DNA from 2 places in the Rhizobium sp. Root1204 genome. Region 1 is predicted to be linked to the other one. Evidence: riboswitches for the same ligand, from Rfam matches in the RefSeq annotation. Region 1 holds a riboswitch; the other holds the start of a gene.

Region 1 (7,803 bases):
ATTGGTCATAGGGTCATTCCCGTGGAGCAGCAGCGCGTTCGATCCGGTCGAGGATTGCTTCGCCAAGCCCCTCGTTCGGGATCGTACCGAAGGCAATGGTTTTGGCGCCGGACGCATCGGCCTGTTTCATAAAGGCAAACAGATTGGCAGCCGCTTCGCGCAGGTTTGCGGACGGGCTGAGGTCGAGGATAACAACCGCGTTTTCCTCGCCGGCCAAGGGCTTCCCGCCGAAACGGATCAGCGCTTCTCCCGGTTTGACATCCGTCGCATTCAGCCGCACTGCAGCACCCGGTGCATAATGCGACGCCAGCATGCCCGGCGCTTCGATCACTGCACCCGCAGTTTCGGGACGCAAAACCGTCTTGCCGGTCAGTGCCTCGATGTCGGCGACGTCCAGACCGCCTGGACGCAACAGCCGGATGTCATCGCCATCGACCTTGATGATGGTTGATTCCAGTCCAATTTCGGCTGAGCCGGCGTCAAGGATGAGCGCCAGCTTGCCGCCAAGATCTGCTTCGACATGGGCTGCGCTGGTCGGGCTGATCTTGCCTGAGGTATTGGCGCTCGGTGCTGCCAGCGGTCTGCCAAAACGGGCGATCACCTGGCGGGAAAACCCTTCCGGCATGCGGAGGCCGAGCGTGTCGAGGCCAGCGGATGCCAGCGGATGCACGCTGCTCTCCAGCTTGATCGGCAGGATCAGCGTCAGCGGTCCCGGCCAGAAGGCCTCGGCCAGCTTTCGCGACAACGGATCGAAGCTGACATGTGCCTCGGCCATCGCAAAATCGGCGACGTGGCAGATCAATGGATTGAAGCGAGGACGGCCCTTCATTTCATAAATGCGGCTGATCGCATCGGGATTGGTGGCATCGGCCGCCAGCCCGTAGACCGTCTCGGTCGGGATCGCCACCGGCAGACCTTCGCCAAGCGTCTCGCAGGCAATCGCCAGGGCACGCTCCGGCTCGGTCCGTGTGTCTATGATCAGCGCCATCAAGCTTCCAAACGTCAATGCGCCCTCACCGGGAGGCAGGCGGGCGCTCCGGCGTTTCCTTTACAGGGCGAAGCCGGACATTGCCAAGCGCATTTGAAATGCACGTGCCAACTGTCCCTCTTTGCAACACCCAAAATTAAGCTTTCTTAAAATGCGACAGGTCCGGTTAGCGGCGGAGAAAGTTGCCTATGCTAGCTGTCTGATCCTGCACCTAGCCGGAGCCCCTATGGCCAACAAGAAATCCATGCCGACCGACCTTGCCCTGCGCATCGCCACCGCCATGCATCAGATGGGCATCGATGCCATCCCCCGGAATTACGAACTGGTCTACGAAGCCTATGGTGGCGCCAATCCGGACCTGGTGCGCGACTTCATTGCGCTCGGCAAATACAAGTCGCAATCGGCGCTCGACGAACTTGGCCGCAAATATCTGCCGCATCATCATGAAGCCAGCGTATTGGCGCGGTCGACGACGATCGTGCGCGACGAGATGAGCAATTTCATGAACCTCTTGTCGCGTGAAAAAGACCAGCTCGATGATTATGGGCGGCTGATCAGCGAGGCAACCAAGGCGCTGGTCGTTTCCGGCGGCGAAAGCCAGATGGCGCTGCAGAACTCCATTCAGGCTCTGAAGCGGGCCACCGAGCGGCAGGTGTCGCACAATGCCGAAATGGAGCAGAGCGTCACCGCGCAATCCACCGTGATCGCCGGAGTGCAGAAAGACCTTGCCGATTTCGAGGCGCGGAAATTTTCCGATGCGGTCACCGGGCTCGCCAATCGCCGGGCCTTCAACAAGGCGCTCGCCAAGGTCTACGCTGATCCCGATCTGCCGCTTGCTTGTGGTATTGCCGTTGCCGAGCCCGATACCAGCCGGCGGCTGTCGGGAGAACAGGCGGCCGCATTGGCCGAACCGCTTGCCCGGCATATCGGTGGCATTATCCAGCAAGCGTTTCCCTCAAGCGAACTGGTCGCCCGTTTCGACGGAACCCGTTTCGGTTTTCTGGTGGGGACGGGTGAGGAACGGGAAGTGGTGCGGCTCGTGGCGCTGCTGCGCTCGGCCCTGCGCAGCACGCATTTTACGCATCCGAAAACCGGGCGCGATCTCGGCTGTGTCACGCTATCGGTCGGCATCTGCATGTCGGATGACGCCACCAATGCCTTCGATCTCGTTAATACGGCCGAAAAGGCGCTCGCCAGGGCGCAGGGCAAAGGTGGCGATCAGACGATCGTGCATGGCGCCGAGAGTGAGCCGCTGCCCGGGCGAGACTGGCTGATCTACAAGCAGTGATCAAAGGCTACCGATGATCTTGCGGAGCTCTGCATTGCGGGCGCCGAGCAGAAGCACGTTCTTCAATGCCTCCTTGGGGTCGCGGGTGCGAAACAGCAGTCCGTTGTCATGCACCGCACGGTTGACGGTCAACTTGCCGGCCTCTGCGTCCATCTCCGTCGCCACCGCGAAATACATCCGTGAATAGCCAAGCTTGATCTTCTCGAAGAAGTGCTGGTCGTCGCCGATATCGGAAAAGAAATTGGCAATATAGAACGACCAGCGGACGTCCTCGAACTTGGCGAATTTCGTCCGCGCGGCCGTGACATGGCAATAGCCGAGATGCGGGCTATCGGCCAGCGTCCGGTGAAAAAGCAGTTTTGGGAAGCGGATCGACCGGTGAAAGCTGTTGATCCGGTCATGTGTGACGGAGCCGGCCGTTTCCAGTTTCTTGCCGGTGCGGGCAGCGACTTCCTGGTGGGTCAGGTAGCGCTTCTCGGCCGCGCTCCATTGCTGCTGGTGCCGGTTGATCCGTCCTGTGCGCAGGAATTCGGTATAGACCGCGGCCTTCGGCGATGGTTCCGGCTTCTTGACCACAGCGGTATCGAAATATCTCAAGTTTGACATCGGCCTGTACCAGACTGCGGGTGTGTCGACAAAACACACCGGGACGGAATCGCTTATGAGCCAAAGCTACTGCGTTATGGTTAATGCAGTCTTGCTGGCTGTCAGCCTTTTGCCTCGACCGTGTGCGATGGCGATGGCAGTGTTTTCGCCGTGAAGTGTCGCAAAAGGGCTGCATCCGTGCCGATTGCCGAAGCGCTGGGCGGAAAACCGGATTTTTGCTTCAAATTCAGCCGATCACATTGTTTCTGCTTATAAAATAGTCAGGTTGACGGCGACGCCACGCAATATTTTCCGTGTCGTCTTTCTGGAATCGGATGTCGTTAACTGGCGGCTGTTTTCCAAGGTCTGAGGATTAGATGAAGACACTCAAGGTGCCGCCTTTATAGGGAAGGGCGGAGAATTGGGAAGCCGGTCGAAATCCGGCGCTGCCCCCGCAACGGTGGTGGAGCGAAACCTCGGCAAAAGGCCACTGGAGAAATCCGGGAAGGCGCCGGGACAGTCCGCAAGGACAGCTCCAGAGCCCGGAAACCAGCCTTGTGATGAAATTGATATCTGGGTTGCGGCGGGCAGCCGGAAGGAGAACCACATTAACCACGCGCTCTCCCGGCGCGGCGGTGGTTCCTTTCCTGCCTGCTGCCACCGTAAAAGTTGGCGAGCACAAGGAAATGACCATGGATCTCCGCAGCGAAGTCCTCCGAAAATTGATGAACCGCCGTGACACACATAGTCTCGAGCAGGCCTTCTATACCGATCCCGATCTGTACAAGCTCGACATGGAGCAGATCTGGTACAAGGACTGGCTGTTCATCGGCCACGATTGTGAAATCCCGAAGGCGGGCAATTATTTCACCGCCCAGGTCGGCGAATATCCGGTTGTTATCGTACGCGACCGCACCGGCACCGTCCGCGCGTTGCACAATTCCTGCCGCCATCGCGGCTCGCGCGTCTGCGCCGGCGCCAAGGGCTCATCGGCCAAGCTTGTCTGTCCCTATCACCAGTGGACCTACGAACTGGACGGCAAGCTCCTGTTTGCGCGCCAGATGGGCGAAGACTTCGACAAGAACCAGCACGGCCTGAAACCGATCCATTGTGAAACCATCGGCGGCTACATTTTTATCTGCCTGGCCGACGAGGCGATGGACTTCCAGCCGATGCGCGACATGGTCTCGTCCTATCTGACGCCGCACAATCTCAAGGACACCAAGGTGGCCTTCGAAAGCACGATCATCGAGAAGGGCAACTGGAAGCTCGTCTGGGAAAACAACCGCGAGTGCTATCACTGTGCGGCGAACCATCCGGAACTCTGCCGCACCTATCCGGAGGCGCCGACGGCGACCGGCGTGCAGGGCGCCAAGGACGATCCGGTCATCGCCGCCCATTGGGCGCATTGCGAAGCGTCGGGTTTGCCAAGCGAGTTCAAGATGGATCAGAGCGGCCAGTTCCGCGTCGCCCGCATGCCGCTAATCGAGGGTGCGGAAAGCTACACCATGTCCGGCAAGCGCGCCGTCAAGCGCCAGCTTTCCGACGATGTCAGTCAGAGCCATATCGGCACGCTGCTGCTGTTCCATTACCCTAGTACCTGGAACCATGTGCTGGCCGATCACGCCATCACCTTCCGCGTCCTGCCGCTTGGTCCGGAACTGACCCAGGTCACCACAAAGTGGCTGGTGCACAAGGATGCCGTCGAGGGAGTCGATTACAACCTTGAAGAATTGACCCATGTCTGGACGGAAACCAACGACCAGGACCGCCAAATCGTAGAGGAAAACGCCTTCGGCATCCGCTCGCCCGCCTATCAGCCCGGACCCTATTCGCCGGAGCACGAAGGTGGCGTGATGCAGTTCGTCGAATGGTACACCAACTTCATGCAGGGCCGGCTCAAGGGCATTGCGACGTCGCCATCTCTGGTTCGGGTTGCTTGACATGACGATTGTTTCCTCCTTCCGGCACTTCGACGAGCTGCAGCCGTTCAACGATCGCCAGCAATTGCTGGAGTGCATTTCCGTTACCGCGGAAGGGCCGGACGTGATGACGTTCGGCTTCAAGGCGGACAAGGACAGCTGGTTCCGTTATCTGCCGGGCCAGTTCGTCACACTCGAACTGCCGGTGACGCCGGACGATCCGGTGATGCGCACCTACACCCTGTCCTCGACGCCGTCGCGGCCGTTTTCGGTGGCCGTGACCGTCAAGGCCCAGGCATCCAGCATTGGTACACGCTGGATGTTCGACCACCTAAAGCCGGGCATGAAGCTGAAGGCTTTCGGGCCGCTCGGCGATTTTTCCTTCGTGCGTCATCCCGGTGAAAAATATCTGTTCATCTCCGCCGGTTCCGGGATCACGCCGATGATGTCGATGACCCGCTGGATGGCCGATTGCGCGCCGCAGACGGATGTCTCGTTCCTGTCCTGCGCCCGCCAGCCGGATGATCTGCTGTTCCGCGACGAGCTGGAAAACATCTCGCGCAACATGCCGAACCTCAATCTCGGCTTCATCGTCGAGACCCATGCGCCGCGTCACAGCTGGCACGGGCTGCGCGGCCGCATCGAGACGTCCAAGCTGGCACTGCTGGCGCCGGATTTCCGCGACCGCACCGTCTTCTGCTGTGGTCCCGAGCCGTTCATGCGCGGCGTCAAATCGATGCTGGAAAGCGTCGGCTTCGACATGAACCGCTATCATGAGGAGAGCTTTCAGCCAGCCAGCGCGCCGGATCCGGCCGAGCTTGCCATCCGGGCCGGTGCGGGCGAGGCGGATGCTTCCGCTGTGTCCACCATCACGTTTACGATGGCGGGCAAGGACGCCAAGTGCCAGCCCGGCCAGACCATCCTGCAAACGGCGCGCGCCGCAGGTGTGCGTATCGGGGCTGCCTGCGAGGGCGGGTTGTGCGGCACCTGCCGGGTGATGAAGATTTCGGGCGAGGTCGAGATGAACCACAATGGCGGCATCCTCGATGATGAAATCGATGAGGGCTACATCCTCGCCTGCTGTTCGCGCCCGATCGGGGACGTGCAAATCGAGGCATGACGGTCTGTAAATACGCAGTTTGAACGGCCGCTGCTCCTCACGCCCGGCCGGGCGTGAGGAGCAGCCAATCGTACAAGGGGCATGCCCTGAAAGGCCGACGCGGCCGAGTTCGTCTATCGGCTGAAATACCCCTGGATCAGGATTCCGGCACGACCGGGTTTGCCACTGCGGCCGAGCGGCAGGCTGCAAACACGTCAAGCGCCGGATTGTAGACCTTGGTGATGACGTTCATCATTCCCAGGACGGTATGAAACAGGTTGTCATGCGAAGTCGGGGCGTCGGCATAGGTTTGGAGGCAGCTCCGATCGAGGTTTGTCAGCTGAGCATACTGGTCTGAGAACCAGGCGATGAAGGGTACGTGCGTCTGCTCCGCTGGCGCGAACATGTAAGGCGCGCCATGAAGGAACAAGCCGTTCTCGCCGAGCGACTCGCCGTGGTCCGACATGTAGATCATCGCGCCATCGACAGTGCCCTGATGCTTCTTCAGAAGCTTGATCACTTCGGCGAGGTTATGATCGGTGTAGAGGATCGAGTTGTCATAGGCATTGACGATCTCCTCGCGTGAACAGTCGGAGAGCTGCGCGGTGCGGCAATCGGGCGTGAAGCGGCGGAATTTTTCCGGATAGCGCTGATAATAGGCCGGGCCATGGCTGCCGAGCTGGTGCAGAACGATGACGGTATTCTTGGTGATGCCGGCAAGTTTTTCATCGAGTTTGCCGAGGAAAATATCGTCCAGGCATCCATCGTCCTTGCACAGCGGGCTGTTCTTCTGCTTGGTCAGGCTGGCAAAGCTGACGAGATCGGCAATGCCCTTGCTGCCGGTATTGTTGTCCCACCAATAGCCGTCAACACCAGCGCGGCGCAGAACATCCATCAGCGTATCGGTAGAGCGGGCCTTGCGGTCGGAATAGTTTTGCCTGCCATAGACGGAAAACATGCAAGGCAGCGAAACGGCCGTTGCGGTTCCGCAGCTGGTCGTCTTGGTAAAATTCGTCACGCCAAGCGTTTTCAGTTCCGGATTGGTCTCCCTGTCATAGCCATTGAGCGAAAAGTTCATGGCCCGGGCAGTTTCGCCAGCGACGATGATGGTGACGACAGGTTTCTTCGTTTGCGCGTACATGGGGCCGAGTTTGGCGTCTGTGCCGAGCGGAGCCCGCACGATGCCGATATCGCGATAGGTGCTGACCCCAAGGCCGATCGCGGAGGTGATGGCTGCAAACGGCGTCAGCTTCGCCATCATGTCGCGATGTTCGCGGATATTCGAAGAAATTCCCGAATAGTTCGAGACAATCAGCCCGATGCACAGGGACAGGCAGATGGAAATGACCGCGAGGTTGACAAAGAACTTGCCGATGAAAGGACGGTGAGTGATCCGTGTCAGGCAGACCAAAATGGCCGGCACAATTCCGTAGAAGAAGACATGCAGGACGAACGTGACCGTGATCAGAGGGCCGGCTTCCGCCGGCGTTGTTACCACGGCGTTGCGGATCATTTCCTTGTCGATCACCACACCGAAGAAATCCGTGTAGTAGGAGGCCATCGCACCAGCGATCAGGAGGAAGACCAGAAACGGTTTGATCAGGTACTTGACCGAGAACAGCACGACGCCTGCGAAGACAAGCAGGGCGATGGCCGCCACGAACGTATAGAAGCCCAGGTGGAAGCCGCCGAACACATAGAAGGCTTCATTCCAGAACGTCAAATTCTGGAGGCTCAGGATGAAGAGGACGACCAGCAGGCTGAGCGGTATGCTGCCCATGGTGGGCCGCTTGATAGAGCGAAAATTCAAAACAGGCTCCGGCAATCAAGGCAGGGATGATGACTATTCCCTTCTCTTGCGCTCGCCGGCTGACAGGAGGCTGAACGTCTGCAACAGGTGTATTCTGGCCTGAAAAACCCG
Region 2 (7,803 bases), on a different contig from region 1:
TATCGTCACAGTCACCGACGTTTTTCTGGAGCGGATGTTCCGGCGGATGGGATGCCCCGGTGAACGGATTGGCGAGCCACAGCGGATCGGCTCCGTCTATGCTGTCGCCGTTGCCTGGGAAGTCACAGCCGGCCTTCTGGACAGGATGAAGGCGGTCGCCGAAATCGCCGGTTCCGTGCTGGAGCGGCCGATGTCGCTTGAAATGGCCAGGGCTGCTTAAACTATCCAGCCTGGCGGGAGTTCGGCCGATTGTGGCTCTCCCGCCTCGCCCGGCATGTTTCTCCCGCCGCCCGTTAACGCTGCTATGCGGAGTGCGTTGCAGCCCCGTCGAATGACGGTATGATAAGGGCAAAGTCAGAGTGCGCGGGATGTTCCTTCGCACCCGGCGCGGTGCCGGTATGCTCAGGCGAGAGAAACACGTGATCTTCCGTTCCATATCCCTTGCGGCGCGAGCAGTTCCGCTTCTTCTGGTCATGACGGCCACGGCCGACGCCTCGGCGGTGTGTGAACGCCTGAATGCCCATCTTGCCGGCCTGCCGAAGATCGTCGCCTCCAATGCCAATCTGCGCGACTATACAGGGGCGATATCCCGCCAGAATCTGGACCTGCGGCAGGCACGCAGTGATCTGAGGCGCATGGGATGCAGCACGGGCAGCGTCATCATTGTCGGCGGCCCGAATGAAGAGGTCTGCCAAAGCCTGAGCAGCGAAATTTCACAGATGCAAATGGATCTGGAAACCCTGAAAGCCCGCCGGCAAAGCCTGCTGGACGGCAACGATAGCGATATTGCCCGGCGGCGTATTAACGCCGCGCTTGCCGCCAATCGCTGCAACGAGGAGGAGAGTGACGTCCTCAGTGCCGCGGTCGAAGAACCGGAAACCCACCGCAATATCCTCAATGACCTGCCGCCGATCAGCGAGGGGTATTCGGATCCGTACGGCAACGCCGGCTTCGCCACGCCGGAAGACGGATTTGGCCCGAGCGCAGAATATCCCGGCAGCTTGCGCACCATGTGCGTAAGAACCTGCGATGGGGCATTCTTCCCAATCTCGTCGAACTCATCGCCGGCCGATTTCCAGCGCGATGCCGAAACCTGCCAACGGCGCTGCCCCGGGACAGAAACGGCGCTCTATTATCATGCGATGGCGACAGAAGAGACAAACCAGATGGTCTCCGCCGCCACCGGCGAACCCTATGCCGACCTGCCCTCGGCTTTCGCCTACAAGACCCGGGACCTCAGCCAGCCCGGTCAATGCGGCTGCTCTCCAGCCGGACGCACGGCGACGCAACAAAGCACGCACGACAACGGCAAGGGCGTCCTTGAGATTCTCACCCGCAAGAAGGCGGACCCGGTCGAAGTGAAAAGCGCCGTCGCGGACAGGCCATACAATCCTCAGGACAACAAGGTCCGCGTCGTCGGCCCAAGCTATCTGCCGTCGCAGGAAACCTCGATCGACCTGAGGCATCCGGCAGGCCCCGGATACCAGCCGCAGCAGACCAATTGATCAATCATCCGGCCTGATGCCCCACGCATCCGCGAACACCAGATCTTCAAGCGGCAAACGCTGGCGCCAGCCTTTGACGGCCAGTTCCGGTTCGGCATAGAGCGTATCGACATAACCAAGGCACAGCCAGGCGATGATCTCGATATGATCGGGAATACCAAGCACATCCTTGATTTCGCGCTCGTGAAAAATGCTGACCCAGCCGACGCCGACACCTTCGGCCCGCGCCGCAAGCCACAGGTTCTGCACCGCACAGACGGTGGAAAACGCATCCATGCGCGGATTGTGCGTCCGGCCGAGGACGACCTTGCCCGCACGCGCCGGATCACAGGTGACACAGATGCTGACGGGCGCCTTGCGGATGCCCTCCAGCTTCAGCGACCGGTATTTGTCCCGCGTCTCGCCCTCAAACATCAGCGCTGCCTCTTCATTGGCCCGCTGAAAAGCCTCAAAGACACGCGCCCGCCTCTCCTCGTCGCGAACGACGATGAAATTCCACGGCTGCATGAAGCCGACGGAGGGTGCGCTGTGGGCGGCGGCAAGAAGCCGCGCTATGACATCATCCGGCAAAGGTGCGGGCAGGAATTGATCGCGCACGTCGCGGCGGGTTTCGATGGCGCGGTAGACGGCGGCGCGCTCGTCCGGTGAAAATGCGTCCGCCCTCACAAGGCGGTCTTGCGGTTCAGCTTGCATCGTTTGATCCCCAACAATGCGAAACCTCCCGCCGTCCGCGCGGGGCTGGTCTATCTCGTCAGGCCGGTCTTCTGACTGCGGATCAACCGATTTTGCCGCCTTCCCGGATCACATGAAAATCCAGTGGCAGAATTCTGAAAGAATTCAGAAATTCATCAATGCAAAATCGTCCCCGTCACAGCGTTGGGCACGTCCCGGACTTTCACCGGGTTCCCGATTCTCCCGTTTTCACGGGCACCTGAGCAGGACCGATATGGGCATGGCGGGCCGCCAAATGCAAGATGGCCCGCCTGATCTCCTTACATCGCAGCGACCGGATGCGGCGAACCGTCATAGGCGCCCCAGATCGACTGATCGAAGCAGATCACCGAACCGGTCATCAAGCCGGACTCCCTCGACGACAGATAGGCGCAGGCACGCGCCACTTCGGCCGGATCGACCAGACGGCCGAAAGGCTGGCTTGCCGCTGCCTTTTCCAGCCAGTCGCTGGCGGCGCCATGAAATTCGCGCTGGATGCGATCCTCGCCTTCCGAGGCCATCCAGCCGATGTTCAGGCCGTTGACCCGGATCCGGTTGCGCAGCAAAGCATAGGCGGTGTTCTTCGTCAGGGTTTCCAATGCCCCCTTGGAAGCACAATAGGCCGCAATGAACGGCTGGCCGGCCTTGGCCGACATCGAGCCGATATTGACGATGGTCCCCTCGATCTTTTCCCGGCGCATGACGTTGATCGCTTCCTGCATCAGGAAGAACGGCGCACGCACATTGACGGCGAACATCCGGTCGAACAGTTCCGGGCTGGTGTCGAGGATCGTACCACGATCGGTAATCGCAGCCGCATTGACCAGCGCATCGACACGGCCAAACGCCTTGTCGCAGGCGTCTATCACCTTGCGCGCATCCTCCACCTGTTCCAGATCGGCCTGTACGTAGACGACCTTGGTGCCGGTCGCCTTGCCGATCTCGGCGGCCTTGGCTTCGCCCTTGGCGGCATTGCGGCCGCAGATAACGATGCCTGCGGCGCCGCGCGCGGCAAACAGCGTTGCGATCGTGGCGCCTAGCCCTTGCGTGCCACCGGTGACGATCGCGATCTTGCCGTCGAGACGGCCATAGTCATTGCTCATTGTTTTTCCTCCATTTTCGATATCGCTGATGCCAAAAAACTCCCGCCCGGCATTCGGGCAGGAGTTCAAATTGCAAGGAATATTTCCGTTAGCTGAGCTTCTTCTCCGACTGAGCCGCAAGCGCCGCTGCAAATGCGGCTTCCTCCCAGCCACCCGAAAGCGCTTCGTGCATCAACTGCGCCTGCGTTTTCGGCGCAAGCCCGCCGACTGGCGGATCCCGGTCGAGATTGGTCGGGAAGGAATATCCTTCGGCGCAGGACGCAATCGCACAAGCGGCTTCCGCAGAAGTCAAACGGCCATCGGTAAGCATTGCCTTCAAGGCTGGATAGAGAACGGCACTCATGCGCTCCCGGTTGACCGTTTCCATCGCGCGTCCAAACGCCGAGGACACTTGCAGGAGGTTTGCCACCCGCTTGATACCCTCGGAACGATTGGTGCCCGCAGCATGGAAAAGGGCCGGATTGAAGAAGACCAGGTCGCCCTTCGACAGCGGCAACTGCACATGGTGGCGATCGAAATAATCGCGAAACTCCTGACGTTTCAGCGCCAGATAGCCCGGAACATAGGTTTGGCTATAAGGAAGGAACAAGGTCGGTCCGCTTTCCAGCGGCATGTCGCAATGAGCAACCGCCCCCTGCAGCGTCAGGACCGGCGACAGGCGATGGACATGTGCCGGAAACTGCTCGATGACGGATGAGGTCTGAAAACCAAGATGGTAATCCCGGTGCGCCGATTGCGCTGCCCCGCCCGGATTGACCCGGTTGACCTGCGCCGTCATCTGATAGCTCGGTCCGAGCCAGGCTTCGCTGACCAGCGCGATCAGGGCATTGCCATAGTAGGCGGCGAAATTACGCGGATCACGCAGGCAGTGCTTTTCAAGTGAATTCCAGATGCGGTCATTGGCGCCCGGCTTGGCAAAATGGTCGCCGCCACCGCTATTGGTCCGGTGCTGTTCATTGATGATATCGTCGAAAATGCCGCTCGCCGCATCGATGACAGCCGTATCCTCGAATGCCCGCTTCAGCACGACGACGCCCGGCCCGGTCGCAAAGGCTTCGCAGATTTCAGCCAGCACCGCCCGGCGTCCTTCGCCGGTCTGAGCCGCCTTCAGCACATTTGCGCTGTCATAAATCAGAACATTCTTCTCGACGGCCGCCGCATGCGGATAGTCGGCAAGCGATGTCGTGCACTCCACCTCAGCGCGAAAATCCTCAAGATCGCAGGCAGCTTCCGTCAGCCAGACCCGGTCAGCTCGCTGTTTTAGAATATTGTCGGTCTTCATCCCGTTTTCCTCCCGCCGGATGTCTGTCGATGACCGCACTATACGCGGAGGGAAAAGCTGATATAGAGCAGAAACACCTCAAAAAACCATCAGAACGGACCCACGATGGCCCACGAATTTCTGGTCAAGGACATCGCTTTTCAGGCAGGCCTCAGCATCGCCACCGTCGACCGCGTTCTCAACAATCGCCCCGGCGTACGCAAACAGACGGAACTGCGTGTCCACGCCGCCATCCGCGAACTGGAAAAACAGCAGGCCGGAATCGAAATACAGGGCCGCAAATTTGCCATCGACATCATCATGGAAGCGCCAGACCGCTTCACCGATACCGTGCGCGATGCCTTCGAAAGCGAGAGCCTGACATTTCTGCCGACAATCTTCCGCTCCCGTTTCCATTTCGCCGAATCGATGCGGCCGCAGGAGATCGTCCAACTGCTTGACCGGGTGCGCCTGCGTGGCACCGATGGCGTCGTCCTGAAGGCGCCGGATGTCCCCGAGATCAGTTCCGCCGTCACGCGCCTCGAACAATCCGGCATTCCCGTTGTGACGCTGGTCACCGACCTGCCCAATGCACCCCGCACGGCTTATGCCGGAGCGGACAACAGGGCAGCCGGCGAAACCGCCGCCTACCTGATCGGCGAACGCTTTGCCGGTCAGCCGGCAACGGTACTGGCGACCCTGTCGAGTAGCCGTTTCCGTGGGGAAGAAGAGCGGGAAATCGGCTTTCGACGCATATTGCGTAACCGCTATCCATCAATTGGTATCGTCGAAATCAGCGAGGGTCTTGGCCGCGATGATCCAACCGGGGCTTTAGCTGCGGCCGCCCTTTCAAACAATCCGGGCATCAACGCCGTCTATTCAATCGGCGGCGGCAATCGCGCCGTGGTGGCTGCCTTTGCCGCGGCCGAGCGAACGTGTGCGATATTCGTGGCACACGATCTCGATGCCGGGAATCTCGATCTTCTCCGGATGGGTAAAATCCATTTCGTCCTGCATCACGATCTGAAGGCCGATGTGCGCACCGTGTTTAGGGCGATCATGAGCCGCCGCGGTGCCTTGGCCGCACCGGGTATCGCGCGCCTCTCCGCGGTGGAAGTCATCACGCCCTACAACATCCCGTTATCGCTTCGATGAACTACGCCGCCTGGCCGGTGTTCGGGATACATCACCAAGTCAGCCAGGATACGGTTTCACGCGCCATCTCCCTACGCTCGACCGGAAATCACCCCTGAAAGGCCGCCGACGACGCACAACAACTGTCTTTCAGTCGGACGCTTCGTTCAACGAACTTGGTTGGCAATCCGATCATTGCCCGTGGCCGGCTGGTAGCGCACGAAGGCGAATTCCCGGCCATCCGGCGACCAGTTGGGAACGTTGATGGTGCCCTGCCCGCCAAACAGCGCAAACAGGGTTCGGGCATTGCCGCCATCCGGGTCCATCAGCCGCAACCGCACATCGAGATCGCGCGGATGATCGAAGACATCCCCGTCATAGGAGATGACCAGCAGGTGCTTGCCGTCGGGAGACGGATGCGGAAACCAGTCGCCATACTCGCTGTCGGTAATACGGGTCACATCCGAACCATCCGGGCGGACACGCCAGATCTGCATCCGGCCTGTACGGCTGGAATTGAAATAGATCCATTCGCCGTCCGGGCTGTAGTCCGGGCCATCGTTACGCCCCTCGCCGAAGGTCAGCCGCGTTTCCTCGCCGCCGTTCACGGGGATGGTGTAGATATCGAAGACCTGACCGCGGATGCCGCAATAGGCCAGCGTCCTTCCGTCCGGCGACCAGCCATGCCAGTAGGACGGCCGGTTCTGCGTCACCTGCTTGGGCAGTCCGCCATCGGCCGGAAGCGTATAAATCGTTGATGCGCCATACTCGGTCTTGTCGCTGATGACGATGGTCCTGCCATCAGGCGAGATGCCATGGTCGTTGTTGCACGTGCGAGCAAAGCCCGTATCGATCAAACGCGGCTCGCCGCCCGGCAATGGCAGGCGGTATAACAGGCCGTCGCCATTGATCACCAGCGACTGCCCGTCCGGCGACCAGTTCGGTGCCTCCACCAGCTGTTCCGTCTGCCAGACGATGCGGGTTTCGCCTGTGGCGACCGTGTAGATTTCGACCGAACTGCGCATGCCGTCGTCTCCAGTTGCAAGTCTACCGGTCGCGGAACCGGTTGGTGATTGGATAGCGACGGTCGCGGCCAAAGTTCTTCTTGGTAATCTTCACGCCCGGGGCCGATTGGCGACGCTTGTATTCGGCGATGTAGAGCAGGTGCTCGATCCGGTGCACCGTCGCCTCGTCATGACCGCGCGCGACGATCTCCTCGGTCCCCATTTCCTTCTCGACCAGGCATTCGAGGATATCGTCAAGCACCGGATAGGGGGGCAGCGAATCCTGGTCCGTCTGGTTCGGGCGAAGCTCGGCCGACGGTGCCTTGTCAATAATGTTCTTCGGGATTACTTCGCCTGACGGACCGAGCGCACCGGGCGGCACCGTCGTGTTGCGCCAGCGCGACAGCCCGTAGACCTGCATCTTGTAGAGGTCCTTGATCGGATTGAAGCCGCCGTTCATGTCGCCATAGAGCGTCGCATAACCAACCGACATTTCCGACTTGTTGCCGGTGGTCACCACCATCGAGCCGAACTTGTTGGACAGCGCCATCAGGATCGTGCCGCGCGTCCGGCTCTGCAGGTTTTCTTCGGTAATACCGGATTCCGTTCCCTCGAACATATCGGAAAGGGCGTTGAGGAAGCCCTGCACCGGCTCCTCGATCGGCACGACGTCATAGCGGCACCCGAGCGCTTTGGCGCAATCCTCGGCATCCTTGAACGAGTCCGACGATGTGTAGCGATAAGGCAGCATCACGGTGCGGACGCGTTCTTCGCCGAGCGCATCGACCGCAAGTGCGGCACAAATCGCCGAATCGATACCGCCGGAAAGGCCAAGCACGACATTCTTGAAGCCGTTCTTGTTGACGTAATCGCGAAAGCCCAGCATGCAGGCGCGGTAGTCGGCTTCCTCCTGCTGTGGCAGGCGCGACATCATCCCCTGCTGACAAACCCAGCCCTCGCCGTTCTTGCGCCACTCAGAGATGGAAATGCTCTCTTCGAACTGGCTCATCTGGAAAGCCAGTTGCTTGTCGGCATTGAAGGCGAAGCTGGCGCCGTCGAACACCAGTTCGTCCTGGCCGCCGAGC

Evidence for each region. Region 1 has a riboswitch for cobalamin ahead of ASC96_RS19705 (aromatic ring-hydroxylating dioxygenase subunit alpha). Riboswitches for the same ligand answer to the same signal wherever they lie in the genome.
Region 2: another riboswitch for cobalamin. It lies ahead of bluB (5,6-dimethylbenzimidazole synthase); the one in region 1 lies ahead of ASC96_RS19705 (aromatic ring-hydroxylating dioxygenase subunit alpha).

What each region holds. Positions count from the first base shown of each region.
Region 1 covers NZ_LMCZ01000023.1:226,684-234,486, forward strand. The annotation lists gene ASC96_RS19685 (FAD-binding oxidoreductase) at 1-9, opposite strand, end outside; gene ASC96_RS19690 (L-threonylcarbamoyladenylate synthase) at 14-988, opposite strand; gene ASC96_RS19695 (diguanylate cyclase) at 1,215-2,276, shown strand; gene ASC96_RS19700 (DUF6656 family protein) at 2,277-2,882, opposite strand; cobalamin riboswitch at 3,235-3,434, shown strand; gene ASC96_RS19705 (aromatic ring-hydroxylating dioxygenase subunit alpha) at 3,554-4,804, shown strand; gene ASC96_RS19710 (hybrid-cluster NAD(P)-dependent oxidoreductase) at 4,806-5,903, shown strand; gene ASC96_RS19715 (phosphoethanolamine--lipid A transferase) at 6,040-7,692, opposite strand.
Region 2 covers NZ_LMCZ01000034.1:570,827-578,629, forward strand. The annotation lists gene ASC96_RS24045 (acyl-homoserine-lactone synthase) at 1-220, shown strand, start outside; gene ASC96_RS24050 (DUF2865 domain-containing protein) at 420-1,505, shown strand; gene bluB (5,6-dimethylbenzimidazole synthase) at 1,506-2,198, opposite strand; cobalamin riboswitch at 2,242-2,455, opposite strand; gene ASC96_RS24060 (SDR family oxidoreductase) at 2,498-3,319, opposite strand; gene ASC96_RS24065 (phytanoyl-CoA dioxygenase family protein) at 3,408-4,601, opposite strand; gene ASC96_RS24070 (LacI family DNA-binding transcriptional regulator) at 4,707-5,735, shown strand; gene ASC96_RS24075 (TolB family protein) at 5,882-6,739, opposite strand; gene ASC96_RS24080 (NAD+ synthase) at 6,762-7,803, opposite strand, start outside.